3 regions of the Corallincola holothuriorum genome follow, and region 1 is predicted to be linked to each of the others. Evidence: riboswitches for the same ligand, from Rfam matches in the RefSeq annotation. Region 1 holds a riboswitch; each other region holds the start of a gene.

Region 1 (11,010 bases):
GGTCTCCCCTTGGGGGCCTTTTGTGGCAGTGCTCTGGCCGTTATCTTAGTGATGGCGATGAGCAGTCGCTCCGGTCCGGGACAAGTGGAGCGCATGCTACTGGCGGGCGTGGCCACCTCATTTATGCTCAGTGCCATGACCAGCTTGGCACTCTACACCAGCGATCCTCAGGCCACCGCATCGGTGCTGTTTTGGACCTTAGGCAGTTTTACCCGCGCCAGCTGGGATAATATATGGCTGCCGGTCGTTGTCACCAGCAGCTGCTTACTGCTTTTTATCGGCTTCAGCCGGCAGTTAAACGCCATTTTAGCGGGCGAAGAGAGCGCACGAACCTTAGGTGTCAATGTCGCCCGCCTGCGCGTGGTGATGTTGCTGCTCAGCTCCTTAATCACTGCCACACTGGTGGCCTATTGCGGTGGCATCGCCTTTGTCGGCCTGATGATCCCTCACCTGGTACGCATGTTACTAGGCGTTAATGTACTGCGCAGCCTGCTAGCCACTTGCTTGGCCGGGGGACTATTTATGGTTTGGATCGATGTGCTGGCGCGTAAACTGCTACCGGGGCAAGAACTGCCTGTCGGCGTTATCACCTCGGCACTCGGTAGCCTGTTTTTCCTGATTATTTTACGTCGCCGCAGCGCAGGCATGGGGAGTTAGGCTTTGACCACCAGACAATCCTTCTCTGCCCCAGCCCCAACACTGATGGTGCAGGGGACGACATCGGACGCAGGCAAAAGCATCACTGTCGCAGGGCTTTGTCGCCTGTTTCAGCGGGCAGGCGTCAAGGTCGCGCCATTTAAACCACAAAATATGGCGCTCAACAGTGCTGTCACCGCCGATGGTGGTGAAATAGGTCGCGCGCAAGCGTTGCAAGCAGAAGCCTGCAAGCTTGCTGCTCATACCGACTTTAACCCGGTGTTGCTAAAGCCCAATACGGATATCGGCGCCCAGGTGATCATTCACGGCCATCCGGTTGCAGATATGGATGCCACTGATTACCACCAGTATAAAACCGTGGCTATGTCTGCGGTGCTGAGTTCATATCAGCGATTGGCTGAGCAGTATGAATTGATCCTGGTTGAAGGGGCTGGCAGCCCTGCCGAAATCAATCTACGGGATAGAGACATCGCCAATATGGGGTTTGCCGAAGCGGTGGATTGCCCGGTGATTATTGTTGCCGATATTGACCGTGGTGGCGTATTCGCCCACCTCCACGGAACGCTGGCCCTGCTATCCCCTAGTGAACAGGCCCGCGTCGTTGGTTTTGTTATCAATCGCTTTCGCGGCGATATCAGTTTGCTGCAATCGGGTCTGGATTGGCTGGAACAGGAAACAGGCAAGCCGGTACTCGGTGTCATCCCCTATCTGCATGATCTGCAACTGGATGCAGAAGACGCCATTAACGCCGCGCAGCTGAAAGAGCAAGCCCAGCTGCGAATTGTCGTTCCCGTGTTGCCCAGAATAAGTAACCATACCGATCTGGATCCCCTGCGCTTAAACCCTGCCGTCGACCTTATCTGGATAAAAATGGGGGATGCCATGCCTGCGGCAGATCTGGTGATCCTACCCGGCAGCAAATGCGTGCGTGACGATCTGGCTTTTTTACGTCAGCAAGGGTGGGATAAGGCGATCGATAAACACCTGCGCTACGGCGGTAAAGTGCTAGGGATCTGTGGTGGCTTCCAGATGTTGGGACAACATATTGCAGATCCCAACGGCATAGAAAGTTCCCCAGGAACGAGTGCTGGCTTGGGTTACCTGAAACTGGAGACAATCCTGACGACAGCTAAAACCCTGGAAAACCGCTCAGGGCAGCTGCAACTCGACGAACATCAGGCAGCAGTAAAGGGGTATGAAATACACGCAGGTGATAGCCAAGGGGCAGCGCTTTCAAGACCACTGATGACACTCAATGGTCAACCGGAAGGGGCGATCGATGAGGATAATCAGATCATCGGCAGCTACCTGCACGGATTACTCGATCACCCAGCCGCCTGTGCCGCCGTACTCTCCTGGGTTTGTGGTCACACGCTGGCCACGGTAGATGTTGATACACTGCGCGACCAGGAACTTAATAAACTTGCCGACGCCTTCGAAACACATTTAGATTTAACCCGGTTCAACAGCTTCCTTTCCATTGACACACCAAGCCTTCAGGGAACGAACAGATGATAAAAACAACACTGGCTCTATTGGCCATCTCCACATTTTCACTCACCGCCTATGCCGCGACGCCACAGCGCATTATCGCCCTGTCTCCCCACGCAGTTGAGATGCTCTATGCCATCGGTGCCGGCGATAAGATCATCGCCACAACAGAGTATGCAGATTACCCGGAAGATGCATTATCGATCCCTCGTATTGGTGGCTATCACGGCATACAGCTCGATCGGGTGATAGAACTAAAGCCCGATCTCATCGTGGTATGGCAAGGTGGAAATCAGCCCGGTGATATCGAACAACTCAAGCGTATGGGTTATCCCATCTACCACAGCGAACCGAGCAAGCTGGAAGAGGTTGCCAACGAAATGGAGCAGCTTGGCGAGATGCTTGGCTATCAAGAGCAAGCGCATGCAGCGGCGACCGCCTACCGCCAACGCATGCTGGGACTAAGACGAGCCTACAAAAACCAACCGCCAATCAAGGTGTTCTATCAGCTATGGGGCACCCCGTTAATGAGCGTGTCGAAACAGAGCTGGATCCATCAAATGATCGACCATTGTGGCGGTGTCAATGTAATGGCCGAGGCGAAAACAGCCTACCCGCAAGTCAGCTTAGAGCAAGTTCTACTGAGCGAAGCCCAGGTGATCGTGCACCCAGATGATCACGGCAGTAACAGCGCGACCGATTTCGATTGGCAAGCTTGGCAGGAACTGCCAGCCGTAAAACATCAACAGATCTATGGTATTGATGCTGATCTTTTGCATCGCTTCTCACCTCGTGCGCTGGATGGCATGCACAAGCTGTGTGAATCACTGATGACGGCACGCAGCCGTTACACAGTAAAAGGCGACGAATAAAGAGAAGAATTCAATCGATTAGAAAATCGGTTAAACAACAGGTTTGGGCGACACAGTTTCAGCCACTGATGTCATTCGGGAAGCCGGTGAAAATCCGGCACTGCCCCCGCAACGGTAACTGAGATCGATGATCACAGAGTCCGGAACCGACCCAAGCTATTTTGCGGCAGGTAAGCCGTTACACATTGAACCTGACGCGGAGGGCGTCATTTATGAGGAAAACAATGCACAACACGTTTCGAACCACAACAAACAAAACCCCTTGGTACCAGGTTTGTCTGCTAACACTGGGCGGTATTATCAGCAATCATGCGGTGGCAGACGAAGTGCTGCCAACGGACGAACAACCCGTTGAACACATCATAGTCACCGCCAGTCGAACACCACAAAATGTGGATCAGGTGATGGCCTCGGTCGAAGTGATCACCCGTGATGAGATAGACAAGCTGCAACCAAAATCACTGGCCGATCTATTAGCCACTGTCGCCGGTTTGGACGTTGCCCGGCAAGGGGGCGCAGGTCAACAAACCTCGTTGTTTACCCGCGGTACCGGCTCTGACCAAACTCTGATCCTGATCGATGGCGTTCGCAGTGGTTCCGCTACCCTTGGCAACAAAGCGATCGAGAACTTGCCCATGGCACAGATCGAACGTGTCGAGGTGGTGAAAGGGCCAAGAGCCTCGATGTGGGGATCCGATGCGATTGGCGGCGTGATCAATATTTTTACCCGTCGCATGAGTGCAGGTGAATATCAGTTAGGTGCCGAAACCGGCAGCGACTCATACGTCAGCGGTGATGGTCAGATAGGTGTTGGCTACGATGCTGGTACCACCACCATCAGCCTGAGCGCCGAAGATAGCCGTGGCTTTGATGCCCGTGAAGATACAGAGTTTGACGACGACGGTTACGATCGCTTATCTGCCGCGATCCGCGGTGATTATCGCGTCAACGAGCAGATCGTCGTTGACTGGATAGGCCAGGTTGATGATGGCAGCAACGACTATGACAACAGCTACGGTGCCAACAAGAATGATTACGATAATTACCTTTGGCAACTGCGAGGTAATTACCAAACAGAACAATGGCTAAGTACCTTCGCCTTCTCCCAAACTCGGGATTACAACAAGAACTATGGCAACGGTATTGCCAAAGGCGACGGCGACTTCTTTGAAACACGTCGTAAGCAAGTAAGCTGGGTTAACCACTATCAGCTATACAACCCGTTCACGGTTTCTGCCGGTGTTGATTTTTATCGCGAAGATATCAACGCCAACACCGACTATGAGGAAGATTCCCGCGACGTATCGGCGATCTTTGGCAACGCCCTGTTTCAAGATCAAAAGTGGATCGCAGAAGCAGCCATTCGCTACGATGATGTCGAAAATATCGACTCAGAAACCACTTACAATGCCAGCATCGGCTATAACGTGACAGACAAACTGCTGGTAGCGCTCAATGCAGGGCACAGCTTCAAGGCACCGACTTTTAATGATCTTTATTATCCGGAGTCATTTGGTTCGAAAGGCAATCCAGATCTAACCTCTGAAACTGCCGACAGTTATGAACTCTTGCTGCGTTCAAGCTATGCCGGCATCAAAGTGACCGCCAGTCTCTACTACACAGAGATAGACGACCTCATCGAATGGGTCTGTGACGAATTCTGGAACTGCAGTCCAGAGAACATCAACGAAGTGAAGATCACCGGCGGAGAATCCACTGTTAACTTCAGTACAGCCGGACTCGATCACCGAGCCACCTTGAGCTACGTTGATGCAGAAGATCAGGCCACAGGCTCACAATTAATTCGTCGCGCTCGGAAAACAGCCAGTTATCAGGTGAGTTATGATTGGCAAGATTTTGAGCTGTTAGGCCAGTATGAGTATCACGGTGAGCGTAGCGATGCCGGGCAGCGTTTAGATGACTATCAGCTAGTCAATATCGCTCTAGCATATTATGTCACGCCGAGCTGGACCATACGGGCGAAAGCCAACAACCTGTTCGATGAAACCTACCAAAATGTGCTGGGCTACAACACCCCTGGCAGTGAGTATTTTGTCGGCGTCTCGTATCGCGGCTTTTCACTGTAATTAGCAGTGTTCGCTATATAGCTACAGAATGAACGGGCCAGATAGTGGCCCGTTTTTTTCGCTAATATACCTGACCATAAGTTCCGCTAACCCGGTGACTCCCCCTCTTATAGCCTCACCAAATACTGCTGGCTCTCACTTCCCCCTCTTCTCGCCAGGGATGATCAACTTAGTTCCCCTTATGACAGCCGATTAACTATGCTTACAGCTGAATTACGACAGTCAATCTGTGGGTGGTATTCAATGTTAAAACAAATGATTAGTGTCTCAATCATCTTCTGCGCCTTGGTTATAGCTGGATGTAATGAAGCGCCAACGCCTCCTTCACCCACAACCGAGAAAGCCAAACCCTTTCGGGTGCTACTGGTAATGAAGTCGTTGGTGAATCCGTTTTATATTGAGCTACAACGTGGCGCAGAGCTAGCCGCGGCAGAGAGCGGTATTGAGCTGATCGTCAAATCAGGCACCAATGAGACATTGGTGCCACAACAAATTGATATTATCGAACAGCAACTGAAATTAGGTGTCGATGCCATTGTTATTGCGCCTGCTGACTCTGTTCGCATTATTCCGGTACTCAAGCAGGCGATACAAAGCGGCATTAGCGTGGTTAACATTGATAACCGTATCGACCAGGATGCGCTGGCGCGTAGCGGTCTTGAACCGATCCCATTCGTCTCCGTGGATAACCATCAAGGGGGGTACTTGGCGGCCGAGTACCTTAGTCGTGGCGTCGAGCAAGCAGCCTCGGCACTGATTATTGAAGGCCCCCGCGCCGCCGAAAACGCCCGTCAGCGGAGAGACGGCGCCCGCCAAGCATTCGACGAAGCAGAGCAGATCACCGTCGTCGCCTCGGAACAGGCAAACTGGCACCTTGATCAGGCCTACGCAGTGATAAAAAGGGTGCATGCGCTGCATCCGGATCTGTCTCTGGTGTTCTGTGCCAATGACATGATGGCTCTGGGCGCGGCTCTTTACCTGCAGGAAAACAATCTGCAACAGATAAAGATTGCTGGGTATGACAATGTGCCCGACGCCCGCTCGGCCATAGAACAAGGGTTAATGGTTGCCACCATTGATCAACAGGCTTTCCAGCAGGGGTATGTGGGCGTGCAAACCGTTGTAAGCTTATTGAATAAGCAAAAGGTAAAAGATAGCGTGTTAGTTGACGTCAAACTGATCACCACAACGGAACTGTAACACGATGATCTCAGGGCCAGCCTGGTTCAACCGACTGCAAAACAGGTTACTTACCTATATGGCGGTCGCAACCTTGCTGCCTTTAATTGTACTAGGCGGTGTCACTTACCAGCTCTCCGTCAATGGGCTAACCCAACAAGCAGAAACACTGACTCAAGAACTGATTGAAGAACGTGCCGCTTCTGTTGCATTAATGGCAACCAATACCGAAAGGCTCGCTAACCGCATTGCCCAAAATGACGCGGTAGCAGAGCTATTGCTGCGAACACAACAGCAAACAGAGTTAAGCCGTATCGAAAAACTCAAACTGCAGTCAAGAATCGAAGCGGAGCTCAGCTCAATGATCCGCGCCAATGATCTGCTTGCGGTTGAAATCATCACCGATGATTCGATATTCGGCGTAGGTGACGTTGCCGCTGACGGCACCTACGACACCGCGCTGTTTACGAATTGGTTGCAGCAATGTCAGCAGCGCGAGCAGGTACTGTGCTGGCCGGGAATTGAGCACAACACACATATCCAGTCTCCCTACGGCTTAGTCTTACCCGCACTCTATTCGCTAAAAGAGTTTGATGAACAGTTGGTGGCCTACCAAACCGTTGGTTTTCTGGTACTGAAGTTCTCGATCAGCGCACTCTATGATTACACCCACTCGCAAAACCAAGACTGGATGTACCACATCATTGTCGATCAGAAAAACCGGATCATCTATCACCCATCACAATCCAAAATTGGCCAAACATTAGCTCTGAACACAGCAGCAAGCGATGACACTGCCCGCTTTCAAGCCACGCTCTTCAACGCATCCGAGCCACTAGAGCGCCACTTAGAAACAGAGATCACCAATATGGGCTGGCGTACGATAGGTGTCATACCGCAGTCTCGCCTGCAGACCAACGCGCGCCTTATCAGCCAGCTCACCATAGGTTGTATCGCTTTTTCTCTACTGCTGATGATACTGGCGATGCTCTATATTGCGCGCCGGATCATTTTACCAATACGCACCGTCACCGAAGCCAAACCCAATAGCGAATCAATGCATCCCATTACCACCCAATACTCCATTCAGGAGATCAACCAACTGGTGCAATGGTTCAATGACTACACCAGTATCGTCAGTAATGAGCGCACTCAACAGCGAGAATTAAAACGAGCCTACGACACCCTGCAGCAAACACAAAAACAGCTGATTGAAAGTGAAAAGATGGCAGCGCTGGGTAACTTAGTGGCAGGTGTTGCCCATGAGATCAATACACCGCTAGGCGTAGCGATCACGGCATCCTCCATGGTGCTGGAAAAAACTGAGATACAGCAACGCAAACTGGCAAATGGAGAACTGAAGCGTAGCGACTTGGATCACTACTTTAACGATGGCCACCATGCGCTTAACCTCACCCTAAATAACCTGCATAGGGCAGCACAATTGGTACAGACCTTTAAACAGGTAGCCGCAGATCAACACCAGGAACATAAACAGGAACTTCTACTTCAGAAAGCGATCTCAGACGTCTTTGTCAGTTTAGGACCACAGTTTAAGCGCTTTGATGTCACCACCCACCTTAACTGCGATAAGAGTCTGAAGATCACCAGCTATCCGGGGATCGTATGGCAAGTGATCTCGAACCTAATGACCAACTCCTATAAACACGGGTTTCACCCTAAGGACAAGGGCGAGATCAGGGTCGATGTCGAAGCGGCGGAAAGCTGGGTGATTGTCACCTATCAAGACAGCGGCCAAGGTATTTCACCACAGGATCTACCGCATATTTTTGATCCCTTTTTTACCACCCAACGCAACCAAGGCGGCACCGGCTTAGGCCTGAATATCGTGTATAACCTGGTAACGCAAAACCTTGGCGGCACGATTCGTTGCGATAGCAAACTCGGTAGCGGCGTGGCCTTTACCATCAACCTGCCCTATATCGCGCCTTAGCTTCAATGGGTGATCACAACAAAAAACGGGCTAACCAGCCCGCTCTTTTACTCTGTATTCGCCCATTAGAATCGATAACCGACACTGGCCATATAAACCCAAGGGTCAATGTCGACACTCACACTGCTTTTAGCGCCGCCCACTTTAAAGTCGGCATCCGTACTGATATCGATATAGCGCACCTGCGCATTGACGAACCAATCTTTATTGATCGAATAATCAGCGCCCAGCTGTGCCGACCAACCGAAAGAGCTATCCAGATCCAAGTCGCTGAACCCCTGCTCTTTACGACTGCCACTAAACTCTTCATCGAAGAATACGGTGTAGTTGAGGCCGACCCCCACATAAGGGCGGAACACCGACTCGCTAGTACCAAAGAAATACTGCACAGAAAGCGTCGGTGGTAGATGACTGACTTCAGCCAGCTTGCCATCGCCCAACCCTAACTGCGACTTTTCCAGATCAACATCATGGGTAAATGGCGTTGCCGCCAGCAGTTCAACGGCAATATTGTCGGTAAACATATAGGCGAAGTTAAGACCGATCTGGGTATCATCATCTACCCCGATCCCCATATCGGTTGACCCCAAGCCATCGACATAGACATTACCGGAACTATCATCAGGTGAGACATTAATGATACCGCCGCGTACTAACCAGTCTCCCGCCTGGTGAGCTTGTGCCGCAAGAGGGGACATGAGAACTAAACCGCAGAGAACAGAAGACGCTATTTTTGTTTTCATCGTGTTAACCACTTGTTGTTATTTCGATGAAATTATCTAGCGGCTAACAGGTGGAGCTCTTGATCTAAATCAATTGATGCAGATCAATTAACGAGCGCAATCACAAAACATAACTCTGACATCTATATTCAACGACTTAACCTCAACCGATTAAGCGAGGCTAAGTCGTCGCATAAAACAGGACAAATAGTGCCCCTAATTTAACTCATCACTTTTCCAGTATTTTGCGCCTTTTGCCGTAGCCTGAATTGCTAATCCCGCCTCTGTCAGCTGGTACACGGTAACATCACCAAATTTTGCACCACCGCTGGCTTCGCCCCCCTTATCTTTAGTCTTTGCTGCGGCATCAGCTTCACCACCAAAAACCCAGCCATCATCAATAAATGAGTTCAAGGCTTTCTGAGTATGGAAAACAAACAACACTCGGTAATCCTTAGCGCCTAGGCCAAGGCCAATACCGCCCTCGCCCATCTCCATATAGGTGACTTTCCCAGTCGAATTGTTTTTAGCCATGCCGTAGCCACCACCACCAGCGACAAAAATCACGTTGACTTGAGCATTTGAAAAAGTAGCGTAACCCGCAGCAGAACCCATAAGTTTCTTCGCCGCAGGTTCCTGTTTGTATACGGCGCTGATAACTTCCTGATTCATTTTTTGAATCTCCGCTCGCTGCTCTGAGGGGTTTGAACCTTTTGCAGAACATCCCACAAGAACCATAGCTATCAATATTGAAAGTACTTTATTCATTGCTTCACCTTTTATCGGGATTTAAGTTAAGAGACAGACTCTTGCAAAAAGCATAGTCAAAAATTGAGTATCTCCTTAACTCTACTCAAAGAAATTCAGTAGCAACGACTTGCTAATTTTTTATCGAACACAATCTCACAAGGTCACTGACTCAGCAGCCGGGCGCTATTGCTTAGCTGTATCTGCAACTCAGTCATAGGCATGACAACAAAGCGGTCAAAAGTAATTTCACTCGGCTGCGCTGTGCTTTGCAGCTGTTTATCTAATAGTGCTAGGTCTTGAACACTTAATGGTAGCGGTAGTTCATTGGGCTGATACAAGGTGCCGATTGGGTAGTACAGCCCAGGCGTGGTGGTCATTTCTATATGTGCGCCCAATACAGCGCTGACTGGATGGGTTTGAGTGAACTGATACAGCCGATGCACACTGTCGCGATAATCCTGCCAGTGCTTTACATAGATCAAACCGGGATAAACGGTATCACCAGTCAGCAGCCACTGGGTTTGTGGATCATAGATGGCGATGGATTCTTCCTGGTGGCCCGGTATCGGGAATACCGCCAGATTCCGACTCCCCAACTCGATATTGGCCTCGCCCTGCGGCCAGCTATCAAAACCAAAGAACTGGGTCATGGGTTTAGCTTTGGGAGATACCAAAGTCACCTCTGACACTCCTTCAAACTGAGCATCTCCAGCATAATGATCGCTATGACTATGGGAATGAATCACCAGCCATGGCTTCGACTCGCCCTCTGAGTGTTCAGACACCAGTTGTTTAACCGTTTGATACAGGGGCAATAAATCAGTGTCATCGCTAGGGCCAGTATCCACCACTAGCACTTTCTCTTCACCTATCAGCAAATAAACAAACGGCGCTTCAAAGCTGATGCACTTGTTGACCCGAAGGATATAACTGGTGGCACTGTGCTGATAGACATCAATCGCGCTGTAAGGCGCAGCAGAACACGCCTGCTTACCATCTGCCCACTCTTTTTCCAGCAAGGGTTTTACAGAATTTGGAAAATCGGTTTCAGAGTTGCGTTGGTCCGCAGTGATTTCAATGCGTGCATCCAATTTGGGTGGGGCACTGCAGGCGGTAAGTAGTAAGGCCATTATCTGCACCAAAAATGTCAGGCTGAGAGTTTTCATTCTAATCCTTCGATATCACTCATCTGGTTCGCGATCAGAATACCGATAGCCTGCCCAACGAGTGATTAAGAAACGTAACAAAACGCTACACGTATTTTTGGCTACAACGGTAAGTATTGGTTAGCAATAACT
Region 2 (11,010 bases), 310 kb from region 1:
CAAAGCCCGCTAACGCATTGGTATCTACGTCACTGTCGATGGCACCGACTAGGTAAGAACTAATTTCAGCTTCTTGCGGCGCAACCTGTACGTTATCACTCACTAACCAGCTATCCATCCATGGCAACGGGTTGGGACGCTGCGGGAAACAAGTTTCGAAGCCTATCGCCTGCAATCTTTGATTGGTAATGTAGTCAACATACTGACTGAGAATGTCGGTGTTCAAGCCGATCATCGACCCATCTTTAAACAGGTATTCCGCCCACTCTTTTTCCTGCTGTGCGGCGTCCTTAAATATTTGGATCACTTCCGGTTTAAGCTCTGCAGCAATCTCGGCCATCTCTGGATCATCCTGACCACTGGCCAGAATATTCAACATATGCTGAGTGCCTGTCAGGTGTAGGGCTTCATCACGGGCGATCAGCTTGATAATTTTGGCGTTGCCTTCCATGGTGGCACGTTCGGCAAAAGCAAAACTGCAGGCAAAGCTGACATAAAAGCGGATCGCTTCCAGCACGTTCACCGACACTAAGGTCAGATACAGTTTGCGTTTCAGGGCTGGCAAGCTGACTTGTACGGGGGTATCACTACCACTGATACGATATTCACCTTCGCCGCCAGTAGCATATAGCTGTGCATGTAAGATCAAATCATCGTAATAATGAGAAACCGCTTCTGCACGAGCAATGATCTGTTCATTGTTGATGATGTCATCAAACACATCCCCCGGCTCTGCCAAAATATTGCGGATAATGTGGGTATACGAACGTGAATGAATGGTTTCACTGAATGCCCAGGTTTCGATCCAGGTTTCGATTTCTGGCAGTGACACCAGTGGCAACAGAGCCATATTAGGTGAACGCCCCTGCACACTATCAAGCAAAGTTTGGTACTTCAGGTTGCTAAGAAAAATATGCTGCTCATGGGCGGGTAACTCGGCAAAATCTTTACGGTCGGTAGAAAGGTCGACCTCTTCCGGACGCCAGAAAAATGAAAGCTGCTTTTCAATGAGCTGCTCGAATACCGGATATTTTTGCCGGTCATAACGGGAGACATTCACGTTCTCACCAAAGAACATATCCTGCTTGAACGTCTCAAATTTGTTTTGATTAAAGCTTTTATAAGCCATTAGTTTGTTCCGCTTTTATTGTTCTGTTTGCGATTCATTTAAATACCCCTCACCCCAGCCCTCTCCCCTTGGAGAGGGGGCAACAGCACAAGCGCACTCCCGTCCGCTTTTCTTGTCTCCTTCTCCCTTGGGGAGAAGGGCGGGATGAGGGGGCTTTTTATCCTTTAAAAAATCCGCTCAGGCTAAATCTTACAAGCGCCGCCTTCACAGCCCTCGTCATCGTTTTCTACAACGGTCGTTTCAGCTGGGCGAGCCTCTCCCATTACTGGCGACTCGTTGGATAAATGCTTGTCCGTCGCACCGTCGCGAGTGTTGTGGTAATAAAGCGTTTTCAGGCCGCACTTATAAGCACTAAGTAGGTCTTGCATCAGCAATTGCATCGGCACTTTGCCTTCGCCAAATCGCGCGGGGTCATAGTTGGTGTTGGCAGAAATAGCTTGGTCGACGAACTTTTGCATCACTCCGACCAACTGCAAATAGCCCGTGTTACTCGGGATATTCCATAGCAGTTCGTAGCTATCACGGAGTGTTTCTAACTCAGGAACCACCTGCTTCAAGATCCCATCTTTCGATGCTTTAACACTGACAAAGCCTCGCGGGGGTTCAATACCGTTGGTGGCATTACTGATCTGAGAAGAGGTTTCAGAGGGCATCAATGCAGTGAGGGTGGAGTTGCGTAGCCCATCACGCAGAATGTCAGCGCGTAGCCCTTCCCAATCACAATGCAGCGGTTCATCGCAGTAACCATCCACATCTTTTTTGTAGTGATCTATCGGCAATTCGCCTCGGGCATAGGTGGTATCAGCAAAGGCATCACAAGCGCCCTGTTCACGCGCTAATTGGTTAGATGCTTGCAGCAGATGATACTGGATCGCTTCAAAGGTACGGTGGGTCAAACCCAGCGCTGAACCATCAGAATACTTCACGCCGTTTTTGGCCAAATAGTAGGCATAGTTGATCACACCCACACCCAGAGTGCGTCGTTTCAGCGAGCCTTGCTGCGCCGCAGGCACGGGGTAGTTCTGATAGGTCAATAAGCTGTCTAATGCACGCACCAATAGATCGGCAAGTGGGGCTAATTCGTCTAACGACTTAAGCGCACCGAGATTAAATGCCGCCAACGTACAAAGCGCGATTTCGCCCTCTTTGTCATTAATATCCTGCAGTGGCGTTGTAGGTAGCGCGATCTCAAGACACAGGTTAGATTGACGTATCGGCGCTTTAGCCGGGTCAAACGGACTATGGGTATTACAGTGGTCAACATTCTGAATGTAGATACGGCCCGTTGACGCTCGCTCTTGTAATAAGCGAGAAAACAGCTCAACGGCTTTAATGGTTTTCTTGCGAACGTTGGTGTCTTGCTCGTATTGCTGATAGAGCTTTTCGAACTCATCCTGATCAGCAAAAAACGCCTCGTATAGCCCCGGTACATCTGACGGACTGAACAGTGAAATGTCCGCATTTTTTAGCAGACGTTGGTACATCAGCCGATTAAGCTGTACACCATAATCCAGATGCCGAACCCGATTCTCTTCCACACCGCGGTTGTTTTTAAGTACCAGCAACTCTTCTGCTTCTAAATGCCAAAGCGGGTAAAACAGCGTCGCAGCACCGCCACGAACACCGCCCTGAGAGCAGCATTTCACCGCCGTTTGGAAGTGCTTAAAGAATGGAATACAACCGGTATGATTGGCCTCACCCCCTCGGATAGATGAACCAAGCGCGCGAATACGTCCGGCATTAATACCAATACCCGCACGCTGACTGACATAGCGCACAATCGCAGAGGTGGTGGCGTTAATAGAATCCAGCGAATCACCGCATTCAATCAACACGCAAGAGCTGAACTGGCGAGTTGGCGTACGCACGCCCGCCATAATCGGCGTTGGCAAAGAGATTTTGAACGTAGACACCGCATCATAAAAGCGACGTACATAATCCAGACGAATGGACCTGTCGTAGTTAGCAAACAAACACGCACCGATCAGCAGATAGAGAAACTGCGGGCTTTCGTAGAACTCTCCTTTCACCCTGTCTTGAACCAGGTATTTACCTTCCAGCTGCTTCACGGCAGCGTAAGCAAAGTCCAAGTCCCGTTGGTGGTCGATAAAACCATCCATCAGGGCGAACTCTTCCATGCTGTAATCCGTTAGTAGCTGGGCATCGTAACGTTGCAGATCCACCAACCGACCCACGTGCTGGTATAGCGAAGGCGGCGTGTATTGGCCATAGGCTTTTTTACGCAGATGAAAGATGTTCAGCCGGGCAGCCAGATATTGATAATCAGGTGTCTCTTCCGAGATCAGATCCGCCGCAGACTTAATCAATGTTTCATGAATATCTGACGTGGTAATTCCGTCGTGAAATTGCAGATGTGCTCTAAGCTCGACTTGAGATACAGAGACAGTATCAAGCCCTTCTGCCGCCCAGGTGAGTACCTTATGGATCTTATCCAGATCGAGCGGTTCATGGCGGCCATCACGTTTGGCAATTGAGATATTTTTGTTATTCACCTTGTCGAACTCCGTAGCGACAAGGCAGGGGAAGGTATGACGCCAGCCATGCTAGCGTTCAGGCGAACAGCCGGGCATGGTCGAGCCACACACCGGATCACCCCGCCCGATGTTTGACGAATCAGTTAGTTGGTGCGAAAAACACACCGCGACGGCAGGTCTCCTGGCTTGTGCGTCTTCGCCTTGACTCGCCTTCCCGGAATCTCATTCCAGTGGCTATTGAGCGTGGCTCTGCACTTACAGTTGCGGGGGCAGCTGCGGAATTATTAGCGAAAAAAACACCACTAATTCACCGCATTCCCTATTAATCCGTGGACATTCTATTGAAGAAGCCCTTGGGAACCGTTCGGCACATATAGTGGTTCAAGAATTGATTTACGTCAACATATAGTGTTTAAAAGGTGATTTGATATACAGAAGTTAAATAAAAAATGAGCATTACAAATGCAAAAATTAGATTTGCTCAATGCTCTCCATTCGGAGAGCATCAACTCACGCTAGGTGTTGACCCCAATATCCCCGTCGGCGACGCAAGGTTTACAGGGTAACCTTCAAAAACTAATTTTTCTTACCCGTGATAGCGCGGAATATGCCACCAATGGCAACTAAAGCCAGCCACCAAAACTTTTTCAACAGCAGCAAAAAACCGGCAATAGCACCCGTTTTCGCCGCCAGTTTGCCGGCAACAAGCGCACCTAAGCCATAAGCTGCTACCTCATCATAGGTGGGGTCAAAATCTTCGTAACGATGACCATCAACGAAGTTCACCATCGCCAGTACGCTATCTAAACTGCCATTGATCTGATCAAGTTGGTTCATACCAGCAACAAAATTCATCTCCAGCACGCCTTTGCGACCTAAGCTGCGGATGCTGTAGTTCAGGGTATGATTGGGATCGTGGTCAAACTCCAGCTCTTTCGCCCAATAGAGTTGATGACGACTTTTGTCGTAGTAAGGTCGAGCTGCCCAACCGACTAAATCAATTGAGCCATAACCTGCTGCTTCGCGCTCACCGCTCTCTGACCGGGTATCCGCCTGCATCTCTTCTAACAGTTCGTCATAATCAATGTTGTAGGCATCTTCATCAGAAACATAACCATCTTCTTCAAATGAGATGACAACCGCCCAGGAATCCTCGTCCAGCGGAGTCTGCCCAGCAGGCAATAACATCCCTAAAGCGCCAGTGCCTGGCGGGTTTCCCCAAGCCTCGCTGAGCACACGCTCGGCATCTTGCGGGTCGAGATAATAGAAATCATCCGACACATGAAGTCGAGCCATACTGCCCGGCAACAGGATCTCGCCGGTTTGCGGATCCAGCGATGATAAGAACTCCGAAGACCATGCCAGATAAGCCTGATCTTCAGCACTCAACATCTCATCTTGAGCAAGCAAAGTGCAGGGTAAAACAGATGCAATAAAACAGAGGGCGGGTATCAATCTCATTTTCAATTCCTTTTTAAAACAGCGAGACAGAAATAGGGTGCCTAAACCCTTAAGTGGATGTTCTGACTAAACAAAAAGCGATGACAATTAGCCACCTGCAGTCGTTTATGCAGCGCAAAACAGGTTAAATTTACCGCAAGAACATGCTAATTAATCTGATTAAAGATAAGAAGTGGGTGTTTTAAGCCTGCTTTTCTAGCAAGAGAACTGGCAAGTGCGATAAATAGAGGGAGAAAACTCCCTCTGCAAGATAGGTATGGCGGGAAAGCCTACTGCAAATGCTCTTTGGCATAGGCATCAAACTCGGTAAAGCCACCAACATGTTCCTGATCGATAAAGATCTGCGGCACCGTTTCTACCGGCTTACCAACCGTTTTTTCTAGATCGGCCTTACTGATCCCCTCTTCATGAATATCGATGTAACGGAACTTAAAGTCGTCACGATCCTCAGTTAACTTCTCCGCTAACTCTTTTGCCCGCACACAGAAAGGACAGCCTGAACGTCCAAAAATCACCACAAACATAATCGTTCCTCGCAATTAACCAATATATATCCAATGACCGCAACCCCCTGTCGGCAAAATATTAACGGCCGTCCTGATCATCGAGAAAATTAGAGAACTCTTTTTCGTATAGATGAAACAGCACCAGGGTAATAGAAAAGATCAGTGGCCCATATAATAGCCCAATCAAACCAAATACCTGTAAGCCACCGAGCAAGGAAAAGAACACCACTACGGTACTCATCGATGCCCCTTGCATAAACAAAGGCCGCAGGAAGTTGTCAATAGAACCAACGACGACAACGCCCCACACCACCATAAAGATGCCCCAGCCAGTCTCCCCTGTGACAAACAGGTAAATCGCGGCGGGTACCCATATTAAGGCGGTACCGACAAAGGGGATCAACGATGCAAACGCCATCATCGTACCCCAGAACAGCGCCGGAAAGCCTGCCATCCATAGACCTATGCCACCAACAAAGCCTTGAGTGATGGCAGTCAACAATGAGCCCAGTAAGGCTGACTTGCTGACCTTTTTAATATCAGCCAACAATGCATCTTCCTGACTACGCGACAAAGGTAATGCGTGGCGGAAAAACCGGATCAACTTTTCATGATCCCGCAGTACAAAAAACAGTACGAACAGCATCAGGGTAAAGTTCAGAAAAAAGGTGGTGATACTGCCCAGCATGGCGGTAGAGATGCCGACAAACTGTTTGCCCATGCCGCTGCCAACATCCAATACTTTAGCTTTAATGGTTTCGGGATGCAGGGCGTCTTCAGGCAGCAGTTGGCCAAGTAGTTGCTTTATCTTGATCACCCAAGGATGACCCAATAGCTGATGGACATTGCCACCGTCAGCCCACTCTCGCACGGTACTGGAATAACTGACGCCCTGTTTAAGGATCGCTATCATCACCAAAATCGACGGAATAAGCAGCACTAAAGAGAGCAACAGACAACTGACAATGGCTGCACTGTTCTTGCGACCATTGAACTTTACGACCAGCCAATCATGGGCAGGAACGGTCAGCATACCGATCAATAAAGCCAAAATAATCGGCTGTATATAGGGTTGGATCAGCGCATAACTCGCATACAAGGCAACCGCTAAAAATATCAACAGCACCAAGCGATTAGAGCGCCCTTCAAATAGGTTTGTCACAGCAACATCCCTGTGAGGAATCAGATAAGTAAAACCACTATAGCGAGCGACCCAAGTCGTCACAATGAGTTAGCCAAGAAGATGGGGCAAAGGTCTCACCCCTTGAGCAAGCTCGAGGTGCAAGTGCACTGAGAACAAAAGAGGGCTTTCAGTATGGCGGAGGAAAAGATAAAGCATTCAGCGGAGCGCAGGAGCGGGAGTGATAAAACGATATTAAGCCGCACTGACAAACAAGGAGTCATCGATTTCAGCCAAAGCCACTTGGATCACCTGCTTGGCTTTACAAGCACAGTTGCCACATTGACTGGCAACGCCCATCGAACGTTTCACATCAGCCAAACGTTGAGCACCGTTTGCCACGGCTTCTTTCAGCTGAGTATCAGTAATGCCATGACAGATGCAAACAAACATAAACGCCTCCAAACTTCGATGAAGGCAAATGTAATCTAAATGCGAATCGTTATCAATGCCATTTTGTTGATTTAGATCAGTCATTGGTTATAAGTCCTGCAAGCAAAAAAGGCAGGGAAGAGCTCCCTGCCTTGTCATCTTCGCAGCCGTTCAACTAGAACTGATAACGGATCACTGCGCGAATATCTTGCGCATTTTTTACCGGTGGCGGCATCCCCATCATCTGGGCCATCTGCCAAGCATCGTCAATACGCATTGGCGTGCCGGTGGCATTGCCAAAGAAACCGTTACTGCCGGTATAGTCGTAATCGATGTAGGTATAACGCAGTTGCAGTGTCAGCGCCTTATCCACCAGCGGTAGATTGTAGTAGGCCTCGTAGGCATCGCCACGTGCGGCGATCTTGGAGCCTATCATGGTGTCTTCACCATAGGTGAACGAGCGCCAGTATTTGGAACCGTGATTGAACTCAAAACCAAACGAGTCATCGTCGAAGAAGCCCGGTACATTGACCCCTAACCAATAGGAATAGCCACGCTCATCTTCTGTTGATCCCAACATCGCCATATCACTGTTGGGATCGGTCTGCGACATAGAAACAGAGGCAAACAGACGGGTGCCGTCGAGGAAATCATTAATAAACTCCCCCACCCCGTTCATCTCGGCTGACAAGGTAACGTTATTCAGATCACCGAAATCATAGAAGGTCTGCTCACCTGTCATCATGATGTCATTCATATCGAGACCAATCATGTTGTTGGCATGATATGCCTGCAGTTTCACATCGTATTGACCGTCGTTATAGGGGGTAAAGATAATGCCCACCATATCAATGTCGTCGGTTTTGTCTGGATCTTTGGCGTAATCGGTTCCCGCTGGACTGAAACGGGAAGTAGCATTGCTCAATCCCCGTCCCGCACAAAATTTCAGAGCATTACCTGTGAGTCCAGTCAGCTCTTCCAACCGCAGATTCAAGCTCAGGCCATCAAACTCGACGTTGATTGAGTGACCCAGCGGTGAGTTGGCTTTGTCGAACCCTTCGCGGTGATTAGCGAGAAAGCCAGTGGTCGAAGGACGCCGACCCAAACTGAATGTCCATGGCAGCTGCTCATTACCGAAGAAGGCATCCCCCAAATAGAGGAAATAGGCTTGTTTCACCTTAATGGTGTTGTCGTCTAAGTTTTCACTCACCACCCAATCAAAATCCGCATAGCCTGATTCGTTACGTTGGTTATGCATGGCGGTATCGCCAAAGGCTTTGTTGTAAGCCAACTGTCCACGAAACAGCAGCTTTTCGTTATACTGATAGCCCATATTCAACCACAAACGATTAGCCAGTAAGTCATCGTTTGAGGCGGTCGAACCATCCGCCAACTCATACTCAATGTTGTCCATCGACACACGATAATCGACACTGAAGTTAAGATGATTTCCGCCAGTTTTTTTCTGTAACTCGCGCACCTGTTGCTTGAGTGCTTCAACATCATCGTTCAGATCCGCCATCGCGGGCATAGAAAGCCCTAACAGCACGGCGGCAGCCACACCAGTTAATCTCTTCATTGGAAAACTCTCTTATTGTTTTTATAGGCCGGCTAGTTGCAGTCAGCTAATTCACCACTGTCAGCCGCATACTTGATGGCAAAATCAGCGACATCCGGGGCGATCTTTTGAAAGGTGTCACTTTCCAAAAACTCTTGTGCTTGCGGGTACTGCTTGGAGAATTTCTTGATGAACTTCTTACCGTCATTTTTAAAGAAGCGCTTCCACTCGACTTTCAGATGTTCTGACGCAAACTCCTGACCATTGATTTCAAAATAGGGACGCAAATACTTGAGGTAATACTTTTTACCTTTATCAGCATCAGCGTGGGCACTGAACGACAGCATCACGGCAATCATTACTAAGACTATTTTTTTCATCTCTTTAACCTCTTAACCAATCACAAATGTATGTTCTATTTCCGGTTCTCAAACACTGCTAAACCTCTTCCTTACCGGTGATCATCGCCCGCAGATGGGAGGAGATCCTTTTACCGAAGGTGATCATGTACAGGTGGATCACCAGAAAACTGAGCAAGGAATAGGCATTAAAGGTGTGTAGCCATGCCACCCAATCAATGCTCTGCAACCAACCGGCCGCGCGTAATTCAGGGAAGAAGAAGTAAAGGCAGCCGGTGGCAACTTGTAACGGCAACAACCCGAACACGATCCCCAGATAACCAGCTCCCTGCAGCGGATTGAACTTCTGTGCCGGTGTCATGTGATGGGGATGTGACTCACCCTTGAATACGCCAAGCAGGTAGAAACGCACGGTGGCGCCAAGTCCCTCCAGTCGCGGCAGATACTGACGCCACTCCCCGGAAGTGAAAATCCAGGTGAATGCCAACACAAGTAACACCGCCCACGAGAAGCCAGCCCAATCATGCAATGACACGGCATCAGCAAAACCAAACAAGCGGAAAAAACCGTGCAGCTCAAATCCGGTCACGATCAGCAGCAACACCATCGCCGCCTGCGCCCAATGCCAGAAACGTTCAAATCTCTTAAAAATGACAACCACAGCACTCATGTTGTTTTCCTGACTCAAGAAGTTTTGGCATTATTAACGGCACGACGCCGTGCCGACAGATAGCGATAGCCACTATGGCCAGCCACACCGAAAAGGCCGCCAAAAATAGCCAGGGCACCGAAGGCGTCGACCAGCGAATGGGAATCTCGTCCCAGCAGGTAGAAATCGTTCAACCCCGCCAAGCGCCCCTGTTGCTGGTGACATTCAATGCAGTCCACCGCTTGCTCACCGGGCGCCACCATATGTTTGATAGGCCAGTAGCCATTGGTCTCGATAAACCCGTAACTGCCACTGAATTCAACATGGTTATTGTCAGCCCCTACCTGCAATGCTCTTTGCCAATCAAATTCAGTCCAAAATGCACCGGAGCTTTTTTTGCCATAGAGCTTGATCGGCAGGATGCGATTAAATTCAGTGTCATAGGGTTGTTTGCCGCGATGGATCTTAAATGGCCAGATGCGGGCATCCTGATCACGGTAGTCACCGGTCGGCGGGTTAATATCAATAGGGGCAGCCATCGGATCGATGACGTCCTGTAGAGTTTTCTGCTGCAGTTCACCTTTGTACCAGCGATACTCTGGCACCACATTTTTACCCCAAGTAAAGGTGCCTTTCTTCGACATATAGCGATGGGCTTCCACACCGTCGAACAGCGCATCTTCAGAGAATGGCTTGCCATCTTTCAGCTGACCCGCGGTGGACCAATCCCAACTCAATTTGGTCAGGTAAGGGCCTCGGGCCATCTCCGGAATATGGCAGGAGGCACACGCTACCTTGGCGGTGTGGTTGTCGAGTTGCCTTTGATCGTGGGGCTTGTTGCCGTGACAGGACTCGCAGGAGAGGTTTTTGCCATCACGCTCGGCGCGTCCCATATCTAATTGGTGATCAACAAATGCCACCTTGCCGTTGTAACGTCCGGCGATCTCATGGCCACTAGTTTTATGACAGGTTTGGCAACTGAAATTGAGCTTGTCACTGCTCATGTGCACATCAAGTTCATGCACTGGGTCAACCAATGACATGTCGGTGTCGCCATGTTTTACACCGTTACCTCCGCCCCCGTTGGCATGGCAAGAGAGGCAATTTTCTCGCTGTGGTTGGCCGACATTCTGTGCCACACGGCGCAGATCCACGGCGGGGATCAGTTGACCACCAATCAAGGTATCTTCGTAGTAAGGGTGGCCAGACATGGCCGCGGATTTTTTATAGGTGCCCGTAGTGTCATGACACACCAGGCAATCGACATTCTCTTCCGCTTCAAAGTCGAATTTATCATTACG
Region 3 (11,010 bases), 170 kb from region 1:
TGCTGTGGATCAAGTGCGGTGAGTAACGCGTCATCAAACTGTGCAAATGGGACTAATGACAGCAGCAAATGTTGTTGTGCGGGAGGTAGGGGTTGGATCGTTTGCTGAACCAGGTAATCGGACAAGTTGGCGCCGATCTCATCAAGGTCGACCTGATCCGAGGGAACGCCGCGGCCACACAGTCGCAACACCATTCGCCAGGGGGCGGGCCAGCCCTGTAAAGCCTGTTGTGTTTGCTGTTGCCACTCGGTGGATAAGTTTGTGTCTACCGACTGGGTGAGTGCGGTCACCTGTGCCATGCTCAGTTGCAGGTCGTGACGGTCTACCACGGAAAGCTCACCCTGCAAATCATAATGGCTGAGCCAGTCAGCATGGGCATGGCGCGAGCAGAGGATCAGTTTGAACAAGCCTAAATCGAACAGAAAGAGCAGCAGTTGCTGAATGCTTGGCTCAGTGATCAGGTGTAAGTTATCACACACCAGTAGCGCGGGTTGACTGGGTTGCCATTGCTGAAGTTGAGCTTTTAATACACTCAAAATGGCGTTGTCAGAGGCCTGGCTTAGCTCTTGCTCTGCGGCGATGGTGGGCAAATTCAGCACCTGGGTGAGATGGATGACAAAGGCGCTGAGCAGATTATCGCTCGGGTCGAGTTTGATGCCGAAACAACAACCTTGCCACTGGCTTAACCAATGCATTGCCAAACTGCTTTTGCCGTAGCCTGTTGGGGCGTGAAGTAGCGTTATTCGTGTGTTCGGTGGATTTGCCAGTGCTGGATTGAGTTGCCACAGGGGGTCTAACGGGCTCAGCTCGTTTGTGCAGGGGGCAGCATCCAAAGAACTAACTGCCAAGGCTTCTGTGGCGATCATTGTTTTGTGCGGCGCTCCGTGTCGTAGTCAACGTGTTGCGATAAGCTGGTATGAAAATAAAAGATTCCACCCTAAGGGTGGATGATCTCTGTTAAAGGAGATGGGGATAATCCTGCCATGCTTTTAAGTCATCTGTATAGGAATGGATATGAACCGTGAACAACAGCGCCAGCAGTCACAGTTAGATTTTGTTGCCTCGGGGCAGGAGATTGTCGTGGGGAATGAGGCGCTATTGCCTTTGCCCTTGGCGCAACTGCGGCAAACCACCGCTGATTCAGCTTATGTCGTGGAGACCTTTGCCGGCGGTCTAACCGCCCATGTTTACCATATCCGTGTTGATGGTAAAGATTGGAACTTAAAACTGAAACGGCCTGAGAGTTTGGTTAAGAATGTCGATGGGCAAACTTCATTTCTCAACGAAGTGCAGCGACGGCGGGATTTTCAGCAGCTAAAAAACCAAGCTGCAACCAGCAAAGCGTTTGCCCATGTTGTGCCGACTGTGTATGCGTCGTTCCAACATGGGGTGATGTTATCCCCATGGATTGAGGGAAACTTGTTAACCGAATTCAATGAAGTGGTGCTGACCCAGTTATTTGATACTGTTGTTAACTTCGAACTTCAAGGGATCATCGAGTGGGATCTGTGCCCCGGTAATATTCTGTTTGATGGCCATGATATCTCGCTGTTCGATTTTGGTTACTGCTACACCTTTGATCCGCTCAGTGAGTTTAATAGTTGTGGGCTGGATGCGCCGCTATTCCACAGTGTGGAGCGGCTGGAAACGCGCAATTTCTTTGGCTATTTGCTGAAAAAAGAGAGTACTTGGTCGCAGCGGGAGATCATGTCGCTGTTCGAATTAGAGAAGCGACTGGCGTTGCAGGCCTATCAGCGTAAGTACGCAGCTCTTAAAAAAGCAGGAGCACAGCAACAGGTACTTGATTGGGTGCAAGGCTTTGTTCAGCGCTGGCAACAAGCTTTATCCACGCCTTCAGCACTCGATGATCTGTTTCTGGTAGAGAGTTTTCGTTCCCATCTATTGGACGTCAATGATGATCTGCATGGCCAATCCTGTACGCCAATGACCTTGCAGCGTTTAGATCGGGTAGAGCAAGTGCTCACAGATCATTTTGATGCTCTGAAAAAGCTGGATGGTTTGTTCTTTGGTGATGAACTGTTAACTCAGCAAGCATTGTTGAGTCGCACAACAGAGCAGCGGCGTCAGGCGAAGGCGTTCCAATTACAGTAACAGTGAACAGTTCTGACAACGGAGTTGATTAGAATAAGCTTTCACTTGGCTGCCGGTACGCTAGTTTTATGCCGTGAAACTGCGCCGCGTTGTCTGATTATAATTAGGTTGTTGCAGGCTGGCTCTGAATTGGCATCAAGCCATGATAAGCTGGCCTCCCCCGAGATTCTTAGTTGATTTTTGCTCGTGAAAATTATTACTCAGGCGATCCCCACCAATATCATCACCGGCTTTCTTGGTGTCGGTAAAACGACAGCGATCATGAAGCTGTTGCAAGATAAACCGGCCGATGAGCGCTGGGCCGTTTTAGTGAATGAATTTGGCGAAGTGGGGATCGATGCGGCCTTAATCAGTGGCGATCCGCAGGCCGCGCAGGGTGATAACGGCACGTTGTTCATTCGGGAAGTGCCCGGCGGTTGTATGTGCTGCACCGCAGGCGTACCTATGCAGGTGGCGCTGAACCAATTAATCAAACAGGCTCGTCCCGACCGTTTACTCATTGAACCCACAGGCTTGGGTCATCCGAAGGAGATTATTGCTGCGCTGTCAGCTGTTCACTATCAGGATGTGATTGAGTTGCAAGCCACCATTACTTTGGTGGATGCGCGTAACTTAAGTGATTCAAAATATCGACGCCATGACACCTTTATTCAACAGCATCAGGTGGCAGACCTTATTGTTGCCAACAAGTCGGATCTCTATCTAGGGGGAGAGCTTGAGGCGTTAGAGCAATTTCTTACCGAGTTGAACTTACAACATCTACCGGTTAAGCAGACCCGTCAGGGTGAGTTAGCGCTGGGGTGGCTTGCCGCACCAGCTAAAGGCAAAGATCCTGATACTGGTACGACTGGCGTCGGTGTTTCCGCAGCCGTCGGTGTGGCGACCAATGAGAGCGCTTTGAGTGATGAGCGCATCGAGCTGACTGACAAAGATCTTACTGGCTTGGTAAGGATCGATAGCAATGAAGATATGGGGATGCTCAGCACAAGTTGGATCGCATCAGGGTCGCTAACCTTTGACTATCTGCCGCTCTATGCATTGCTAACCGAATTGCCATTTGAGCGGGTAAAGGGGGTATTTCGTACCTCACAGGGCAACGTTGCATTTAATGTCGTTAATGGTGTGCTCTCTAGCTGCCCGTTAAAGCAGTGTGACGATAGCCGCGTTGTTGTGATAGGTGGAAATCGGGCCGATCATGATCGTTTTGAAAAGGGACTCAGGGGCTGTTTATCGCAGAACGGAGTATTAGACTGAGCGATGAGAATGGCTCTGTCTCGACACGCCATGGCAGGCTATCTAAACTTGGAGTTCTTACGGAGGTGTTATTAGATGCGTCAGCTTGGTTTCGGATTGCTATGTTTGATTTATTCTTCAGTGTCGTTAGCCATGATGGCTCCTAAATACCAGGTGGCAGAAGATTTGCGAGTGATGACCGATTTTATCGCCGCGCATCCAAAGGTCGCAGAAACGCTTGAATCAATCGATTATAAAGCGCGGACGATATATTTTAGCGATGGCTGCAAAGCTGTATTTGAAGTGCCTGAAAGTAGCGTGGTATCGCTGTTGTTCTCTGAGCCACCTCCGCAGTTAACGTTCAAAAGCAGTAACTGCGAACTGGAGTATGCCAATAAGCCTGATCAACCGCGGTGAATCTGTGTTGTTGGTGAGATTATTTGGGAAAAAGCCGCAGATACTGTTCCCGTAGGCTGAGTTTGAATAGCTTTAAAAAGAGCAGATAAGCAGCGCCGCCTGCTAGAGTGGCGGTTGCAAACGCAAGTTCTGGCAACGCTTCCACTGAACGAAATTGCAACCAAAAAAGAAGCATCGGTGGTACCGATGTGGCCATCACAAATCCCATCACTTTGGTCTCTTTCCACTGCCTTTGTAGCAGTCCGAAGCAACCGCCAGCAATCATTGCCAGTGGTAGTGTTATTAGAGCCAATAAGAATACGCTTAAGGTGATATCTGCATGAGGGGCGATTGCAGCGCTGTATATCAAAAGAAAGAGCGTGCCGAACAGCAGACTACAGAGAGTAGCTGAGCACCCCGCGAGCAGGGCTGGGCGTAACAGATGATGAGTCGCGGTTAGTCGATGGATCGTGACCTTAAACACGCGTCTCTCTTGTTGCATCTCACCAAATTTAAAATAGCTGGCGAGCAGCGTGTATTCTTGCTGGCTGATGGCTTGTTGCTCATCAATCATCGTCAGTATTTGTTCAGAGAAATCCAGCGCTCGCCATCCCTCGAACATCTCTATCATTACTGTCCAGTCGCTTGCCGATTGGGGTGTGAAACGTTTGAACAACGCGCCACGCTCTGTTCGGATCTCTACTCGGAAGTCTTGGAACATACGCGTGATCATTTGGCTGCTTATCCGTCTGTTATCTTGAGCGCACATTAAAGATATCATTTGGTGCAGTTGAGTGTAATGACTTGTTGGTTACTGCTGCCACGCCAAGGCAGTTCTGGCGATGCTAATGCTTGCTCAAACTTGCCGTCGATCAGCACATCTATCAGGGCGGTGACCTGCTGCTGTTCGGTGGTGAGTTGCCCAAAACGATAACCGGTCCAGCACCAAACGTCTTTGCCCTGGCACTCGTTGCGAACTCGGTTTAGTAGATGCAATACAGCGTCCAGATTGGCCGGATGTAAGGGGTCGCCGCCTGACAGCGATAGCCCCTGGCGGCGGATCCGCGTGCAGTTGAGGTCAGCAATGATCTGATCCTCAATCTCTGAGGTGAATAAGATCCCGCTGTCAGCACGCCAAGTCGACTGGTTATAGCAGCCCTTGCACTGGTGTTCGCACCCTGACACAAACAGGGTGCAACGGGTACCGGGGCCATTGACCACATCCACAGGGTAATAGGCGTTTAGGTGCATTACAGGTGCTTCACTCGGCGTTTTACCTCTTCCTGCTTGCCAGCATTAAATGGCCGCGCATCTGGGCTGCCTAAATAGCCGCAAACCCGACGCGTCACCGATACCTTGGCTGGATCATGGTTGCCGCAGCTAGGACAGGTAAAGCCTTTGCTGGTGCAATCAAATTCGCCTGTGAAATCACACTGGTAGCATTCATCTATCGGCGTGTTAGTACCGTAGTAGGGCACGCGATCGTAACTGTAATCCCACACATCTTCTAGCGCCTGCAGATTATGCTGCAAATTGGGGTATTCGCCGTAGCAGATAAAGCCGCCATTACTGATCGCAGGGTAGGCCATCTCAAAATCGAGCTTGTCATAGGGGTTGGTATTTTTCTCAACGTCGAGATGAAAGCTATTGGTGTAATAGCCTTTATCCGTTACCCCTTTAATAATGCCGAACTCTATGGTGTCTAAGCGGCAGAAACGGCTGCAGAGGTTCTCACTGGGGGTGGCATACAAGCTAAAGCCAAAGCCCGTTTCCCGTTTCCAGCGTTCAGTCGTCAGACGCAGATGCGCAACAATCGCTTGCGCTTTTTGCTGCAACATTTGGTCATCGAATGGGTGCGCATCGGTAGCCGTTTGTTGCTGGTTGTAGAGTGCGTTGATGGTTTCATGCAGGCCGATATAGCCGAGGGAAATAGACGCGCGGCCATTCCTGAACAGTTGCAGTACATCATCATCGGCTTTTAAGCGCACGCCACAAGCGCCTTCCATATAAAGGATCGGTGCGACGCGTGCCTTGACACCTTCCAAGCGGGCGATGCGCGAATCGAGCGCTTTTTTGGCCAACAGTAAGCGGTCATCAAGCAAACGATAAAAGTTCTTTTCGTTACCGTCAGCTTCCATCGCCAGCCTTGGCAGGTTAAGGCTAACCACGCCCAGATTGTTGCGGCCATCATGAACCTCCACGCCGTCCTCTTCATACTGACCTAAGAAACTACGGCAGCCCATCGGTGTCTTAAAGGAACCCGTGACTTGCACCACTTGCTCGTAGTTCAAAATATCTGGATACATGCGCTTCGAGGCACACTCCAAGGCCAACTGTTTTATCCCGTAGTTGGGATCTTGCGGGCTGCGGTTAAGGCCCTCTTTAATGACAAACACCAGTTTCGGAAAAACTGCGGTTTTGCGATTACGGCCTAATCCGGCAATACGGTTCTGCAGAATGGAACGTTGGATCAGTTTGGCTTGCCAGCTTTCACCCAAACCAAAGCCGAAGGTCACAAACGGCGTTTGGCCATTGGCGGTGTGCAGGGTATTCACCTCATATTCCAATGACTGAAACGCGTCATGGCACTCTTTTTCGGTTTGCGCTTGGGCGAACGACTCGGCATCCGATACCTGCCACTCGGCAGCTGTCGCCAAGTGCTTCTCGTAGCTGGCGGTGACATAAGGTGCCAGTACCTCATCGATACGATTGACCGTGGTGCCGCCATAGATATGGCTTGCTACTTGGGCGATGATCTGTGCGGTAACCGCCGTGGCAGTGGCAATCGATTTTGGCGTATCGATCTCCGCGTTACCCATCTTAAAGCCTTGCTCTAACATCCCTTTTAGATCAATCAGCATGCAGTTAAACATCGGAAAAAACGGCGCGTAATCCAGGTCATGGTAGTGCAACTCTCCCCGGTCGTGGGCGCTCACCACATCCTTTGGCAGAATATGACGACGGGAGTAATGCTTGGCGACGATACCCGCCAACAGATCGCGCTGGGTGGGGATCACCTTGCTGTCTTTATTGGCGTTTTCATTCAGCAGATTCAGGTCGCTCTGCTCCATTAAGCCGCGTATTTCCTGATTCAGGTGACTGGCTTTTTCCCGGGCCAGATCGCGGTCGTGACGGTACTCAATGTAAGCGCGGGCCACCGCTTTTTGCTCGCTGGCCATCAAGCTGTCTTCCACAGCTTGTTGGATCTCGTCGATATGCAACTCGGAAAGCGGTGCTAATTGACTCGCTACCTGCTCGGTGATCTGCTCAGCTATTTTTGCCGAACGAATGCCGACCACTTCGCAAGCGCTTTGTATCGCCAACTGGATCCGTTTGGGGTTGAAAGGGGCGCGACTGCCATCCCGTTTAATCACGACCTGCTGCATGTTCATCTCCTGAACTTATTATTCTGTACTGCTTAGATTGATGTAGGGCGATGGTAAGCGAGGGCAAATAGTCACAGCATGATAAGTAGGCGAACATCAACTAGCGCTGACCATATCGCCCAATCATTCATGTTGCACTGGTGCACCCCGCCCAGCATGGCATTGGTGATTGCGGCAGGTCTCCTGGCTTCTGGTATTGAGTTAACTGCCGCCTTCCCAGCGCTAAGCCAGTGGCTTTGCCCATCAGATATGGACAGAAGATGCAGCGTACCAACCAGATACAGTTACGGGGGTAGCTCCGGTTTCTCACCGGATTCCCTATTGTCCCCATGCTTGCGCATGTGTGCGGACCACAATCTGTATATATAGTGGCAGTAAAAAGCATAAGGCACTAGATGTGGTGTTTGGTGAACTACAGTTTCATTGATCGAAGGCAAGCTTTTGGATGGGTGAAACCAAGGAATCATTTAAAATGTGATGCTGCCTATGGATCCCGACGGTGATGGCAAGAAGATCTATTTCAATATGCGCTTCCCGGGCCAATACTATGACGGTGAAAGTGGGCTGCATTATAACTACTTCCGGGATTATGACCCCAACACTGGGCGGTATATTCAGAGTGACCCGATTGGCCTGAACGGTGGGTTGAATACTTATGGGTATGTTGGGGGGAATCCGACAGGGTTTGTTGATCCCAATGGGCATGCAAGAGTTAACGTTAACGGAACTGACCATGGTTATATGAATGCTAATGATTTTGTTGGGTTTATAGGTGGATTAGAAAATGAATCAGTCCATGAATTATCACTTTTAGAACATGGTAAACCAGGTATTATGATGGTCGGTGAAAATGGCAGTATTAGTATTCACCCTAACGGCTATGCAAGACTTAGTAATAGCGAAAGAAAAAGCTGGAAGTTATCAGATATTCTGCGAGATAAAATGGCTCCAGAAGGCCATATCGATTTGCTAGCGTGTAACAGCGCAACGCCACCGGTTGATGACCCTGGATATGGAAGCCTGGCACAAGTTCTGAGTAGAGATCTTTCAGGCATAACTGTATCCGGTTTTGGCTCTCTATACACTGGTAAAGATCCTCTCTCGGCAGTAGCTATACCTTTACCATATAAGGATAAGAGATGGATTAAGTCGATTTGGCAAATGAAAGATCACTTTCAAGGTGGTCAATTGACACATCGAACTTATGACCCAGGTTCACTTCACAATGCCGGTGGAGTAGCTTTCTAGTAGAAAGTTTTTCATTATCTGTTTAAGGCTATTCTAAGGTGAGATAGGTATGTCAACATTTCTAAAGATCTGTATTTTTGTCGTTGGAATCTTGTTTTTGACTATCCTATTTTCCCTTAGATTTCCTTATTTAATTAACTTTACTGGGAAATCTCTGTTGAGATGTCTTGACTATCAATTGTCTATAGTTAGGCTGCTTGACACTCACGATATCTTGCAACTAAAGACCTTCGACCTAGACCGGGAAATATTTAGCGATGCTTGGGGAAACGTTATAATGGTTGAACGTAATGAAGGAAAAGAAATAGTTTATTCATTCGGGGAGAATGGTATTGATGAGCATGGAGAGGGAGATGACTTGTCTCTTAGTAATGCTGATGCTCAAAAGGTTTATTATTGTGGCGAAAAAAACAATCGTCAGGATTAAACTATCCTTTATTAAGATCAAAGGATCAAAGGGGTCAGATCAAAGGGGTCAGAGTCGATCGATCAAAGGGGTCAGAGTCATTAATTTTGGCTGGTCTTTGTTTTGATTAGGTTGACTTTCTACGAAGTCGCCATTTTTGGCGGCTTTTTTATTGTGTATTTTTCGCTATCAGCGAAGTTGATTTTTTGCCGGACAGGGCTAGTTTTAAGGTTTTATGTCAAAGGACTGACGTGATGGCTAGGCTCCCTCGTTTAAATCTTCCCGGTATTCCTCAACACGTTATTCAACGTGGTAATAATCGACAGGCCTGCTTCTTTGCGGAGCAAGATTACGCCGTGTATTTGGATAGGCTCAGGCAGTACGCCAAGCAGTACGCTGTCAGTGTGCATGCGTATGTGTTGATGACGAACCATGTGCATTTGCTGATGACACCTGCAACAGAAAAGGGGGTGAGTCAGTTAATGCAATCTTTGGGGCGATTCTATGTTCGTTACATTAATCAAACCTACCAAAGGAGTGGCACGTTATGGGAAGGTCGATATAAATCGGCGCTGGTGGATTGTGAACGTTATTTTCTGTTGGTCAGTCGTTATATAGAACTTAATCCGGTAAGGGCAGACATGGTTGCGCATCCGGCGGAATATCCGTGGTCGAGTTATCAGGGGAATGCGTTGGACAAAGCGATCGCTTTATTGACTCCACACCCTTGCTATATTGCGCTCGGCGCGACGCCTTTATTGCGTAAGGCGGCTTATCAAGCCCTCTTTAGGCATCATATTCCTGACTATACGTTGAAAGAGGTCCGCGATGCGACCAATAAGGCTTGGGTGCTGGGAGAAGGGCGCTTCAAAGAACAGATCGCCAAGCAGACGGGGCGCAGGACAAGTCCGCTTGGCCGAGGTGGAGATCGAAAGTCTGCGGACTTTAAAGGGCTTTCCGGAAATCAATGACTCTGACCCTATCGATCAATGACTCTGACCCTATCGATCCGACCCTATCGATCCAAGGCGTCGTCAAAGTGTGATGTGGTCCGGCACATGGTCTCACCTTTGATCTGGAAGTATAAACAAAACGTTAGTCAAAGCTAACAAATAGTTGACTAAAATTAACGCATACATAACAATATCGCGTTAAATTTTTAACAAATTCAAATAGTCAGTCTTGAAATAGGAAGGGTTGTAGTATGTACCAAGGAAGAAAGGGGTTTTTAATATTCCTACTCTCCGTTGCTTTAACAGCTTGCGGTGGAGGTGGCGGAGGTGGCGATTCTGAGCCTTCTCCAGGGGTTGAGCCAACACCAACGCCTGAACCTTCACCCGATCCGGATCCCGTTGTACCTCAACCTCCTGAAGAAGTGCTTAAATCGTCTCTGTTGCTGCCAGCAGATCTTATTGACTTAAAAATAAGTTATAACGCGACGGGTAGCTCGCTATATAGAACCCATTTTTCCGCTAAAGAGCAGAAAGGGACCCATATAGTTTCGCCGTTGAATTACTCCAATGGTGGGCGTGAATATTATATCGTCAGTGAAACCAACGCACACCTCGCTGGTTGGTTTTCGCCGATGATTAATGTTAATCAGACAAACTACACCGCAGAGTTTATCCTTGATGATCCAATAGCGTTAATGAGTGATGAACTTGGGAGTCTATCTATTGGTGGCTCCGGTACAGTTCATATTGATCCTACATATGGTGACGTCGCTTTTAGTTTCGATTCAGGTGAAATAGAGCGATTTGGTAAAGAAGTTGTCACTGTTGCTGCGGGTACGTTTTTGGCAGAACACATTGCTATTGATATATCAGCTCATGCAATCATCGATGGCTATAGCTTCTATATACCTTATGAGGTTGAGTGGTGGATTGTTCCTAATTTGGGAATAGTTCAGCGCAAAGAAGGATCAGTCGCCACGTTTACAATGGGTTATGCTGTTACTGGCGATAATGACAACGATGGACTAGATAACTTTATTGACGCGTTTCCTGATAATGGCGAAGCGTTATATGATTTTGATGGTGATGGCATATCTAATCATATGGATGATGATGATGACAACGATGGTGTAGTTGATAGTGAAGACAGTGACAATTTAAATCCATATGAATCAGCTGATACCGATGGCGACGGAATTGGAAATAATGAAGATGATGATGATGACAACGATGGCTATTTTGATTCATTTGATGAGTATCCACTTAATCCTGAACG

The links. A riboswitch is a leader RNA that binds a small molecule or an ion and turns the genes downstream of it on or off. The one in region 1 is predicted to bind cobalamin.
Region 2: linked by a shared signal. The riboswitch ahead of nrdA (class 1a ribonucleoside-diphosphate reductase subunit alpha) and the one ahead of DU002_RS04785 (TonB-dependent receptor domain-containing protein) in region 1 are both predicted to bind cobalamin.
Region 3: linked by a shared signal. The riboswitch ahead of nrdD (anaerobic ribonucleoside-triphosphate reductase) and the one ahead of DU002_RS04785 (TonB-dependent receptor domain-containing protein) in region 1 are both predicted to bind cobalamin.

The regions. Positions count from the first base shown of each region.
Region 1 covers NZ_QPID01000002.1:416,673-427,682, reverse strand. The annotation lists gene DU002_RS04800 (FecCD family ABC transporter permease) at 1-657, shown strand, start outside; gene DU002_RS04795 (cobyric acid synthase) at 703-2,172, shown strand; gene DU002_RS04790 (cobalamin-binding protein) at 2,169-3,020, shown strand; cobalamin riboswitch at 3,049-3,189, shown strand; gene DU002_RS04785 (TonB-dependent receptor domain-containing protein) at 3,245-5,107, shown strand; gene DU002_RS04780 (substrate-binding domain-containing protein) at 5,351-6,307, shown strand; gene DU002_RS04775 (sensor histidine kinase) at 6,312-8,240, shown strand; gene DU002_RS04770 (OmpW family outer membrane protein) at 8,306-8,983, opposite strand; gene DU002_RS04765 (lipid-binding SYLF domain-containing protein) at 9,179-9,730, opposite strand; gene DU002_RS04760 (MBL fold metallo-hydrolase) at 9,874-10,878, opposite strand.
Region 2 covers NZ_QPID01000002.1:103,425-114,434, reverse strand. The annotation lists gene nrdB (class Ia ribonucleoside-diphosphate reductase subunit beta) at 1-1,129, opposite strand, end outside; gene nrdA (class 1a ribonucleoside-diphosphate reductase subunit alpha) at 1,312-3,642, opposite strand; cobalamin riboswitch at 3,779-4,005, opposite strand; gene DU002_RS03475 (DUF2167 domain-containing protein) at 4,201-5,085, opposite strand; gene DU002_RS03470 (GrxA family glutaredoxin) at 5,355-5,609, opposite strand; gene DU002_RS03465 (AI-2E family transporter) at 5,671-6,753, opposite strand; gene DU002_RS03460 ((2Fe-2S)-binding protein) at 6,967-7,164, opposite strand; gene DU002_RS03455 (DUF3373 family protein) at 7,319-8,722, opposite strand; gene DU002_RS03450 (hypothetical protein) at 8,755-9,081, opposite strand; gene DU002_RS03445 (cytochrome b/b6 domain-containing protein) at 9,140-9,730, opposite strand; gene DU002_RS03440 (tetrathionate reductase family octaheme c-type cytochrome) at 9,745-11,010, opposite strand, start outside.
Region 3 covers NZ_QPID01000002.1:582,046-593,055, forward strand. The annotation lists gene DU002_RS05535 (LuxR C-terminal-related transcriptional regulator) at 1-866, opposite strand, end outside; gene DU002_RS05540 (protein kinase family protein) at 1,015-2,112, shown strand; gene DU002_RS05545 (CobW family GTP-binding protein) at 2,305-3,366, shown strand; gene DU002_RS05550 (hypothetical protein) at 3,442-3,762, shown strand; gene DU002_RS05555 (hypothetical protein) at 3,782-4,474, opposite strand; gene nrdG (anaerobic ribonucleoside-triphosphate reductase-activating protein) at 4,519-4,992, opposite strand; gene nrdD (anaerobic ribonucleoside-triphosphate reductase) at 4,992-7,127, opposite strand; cobalamin riboswitch at 7,284-7,497, opposite strand; gene DU002_RS19420 (RHS repeat-associated core domain-containing protein) at 7,605-8,375, shown strand; gene DU002_RS19340 (hypothetical protein) at 8,653-8,802, shown strand; gene DU002_RS05580 (transposase) at 9,036-9,752, shown strand; gene DU002_RS05585 (hypothetical protein) at 9,986-11,010, shown strand, end outside.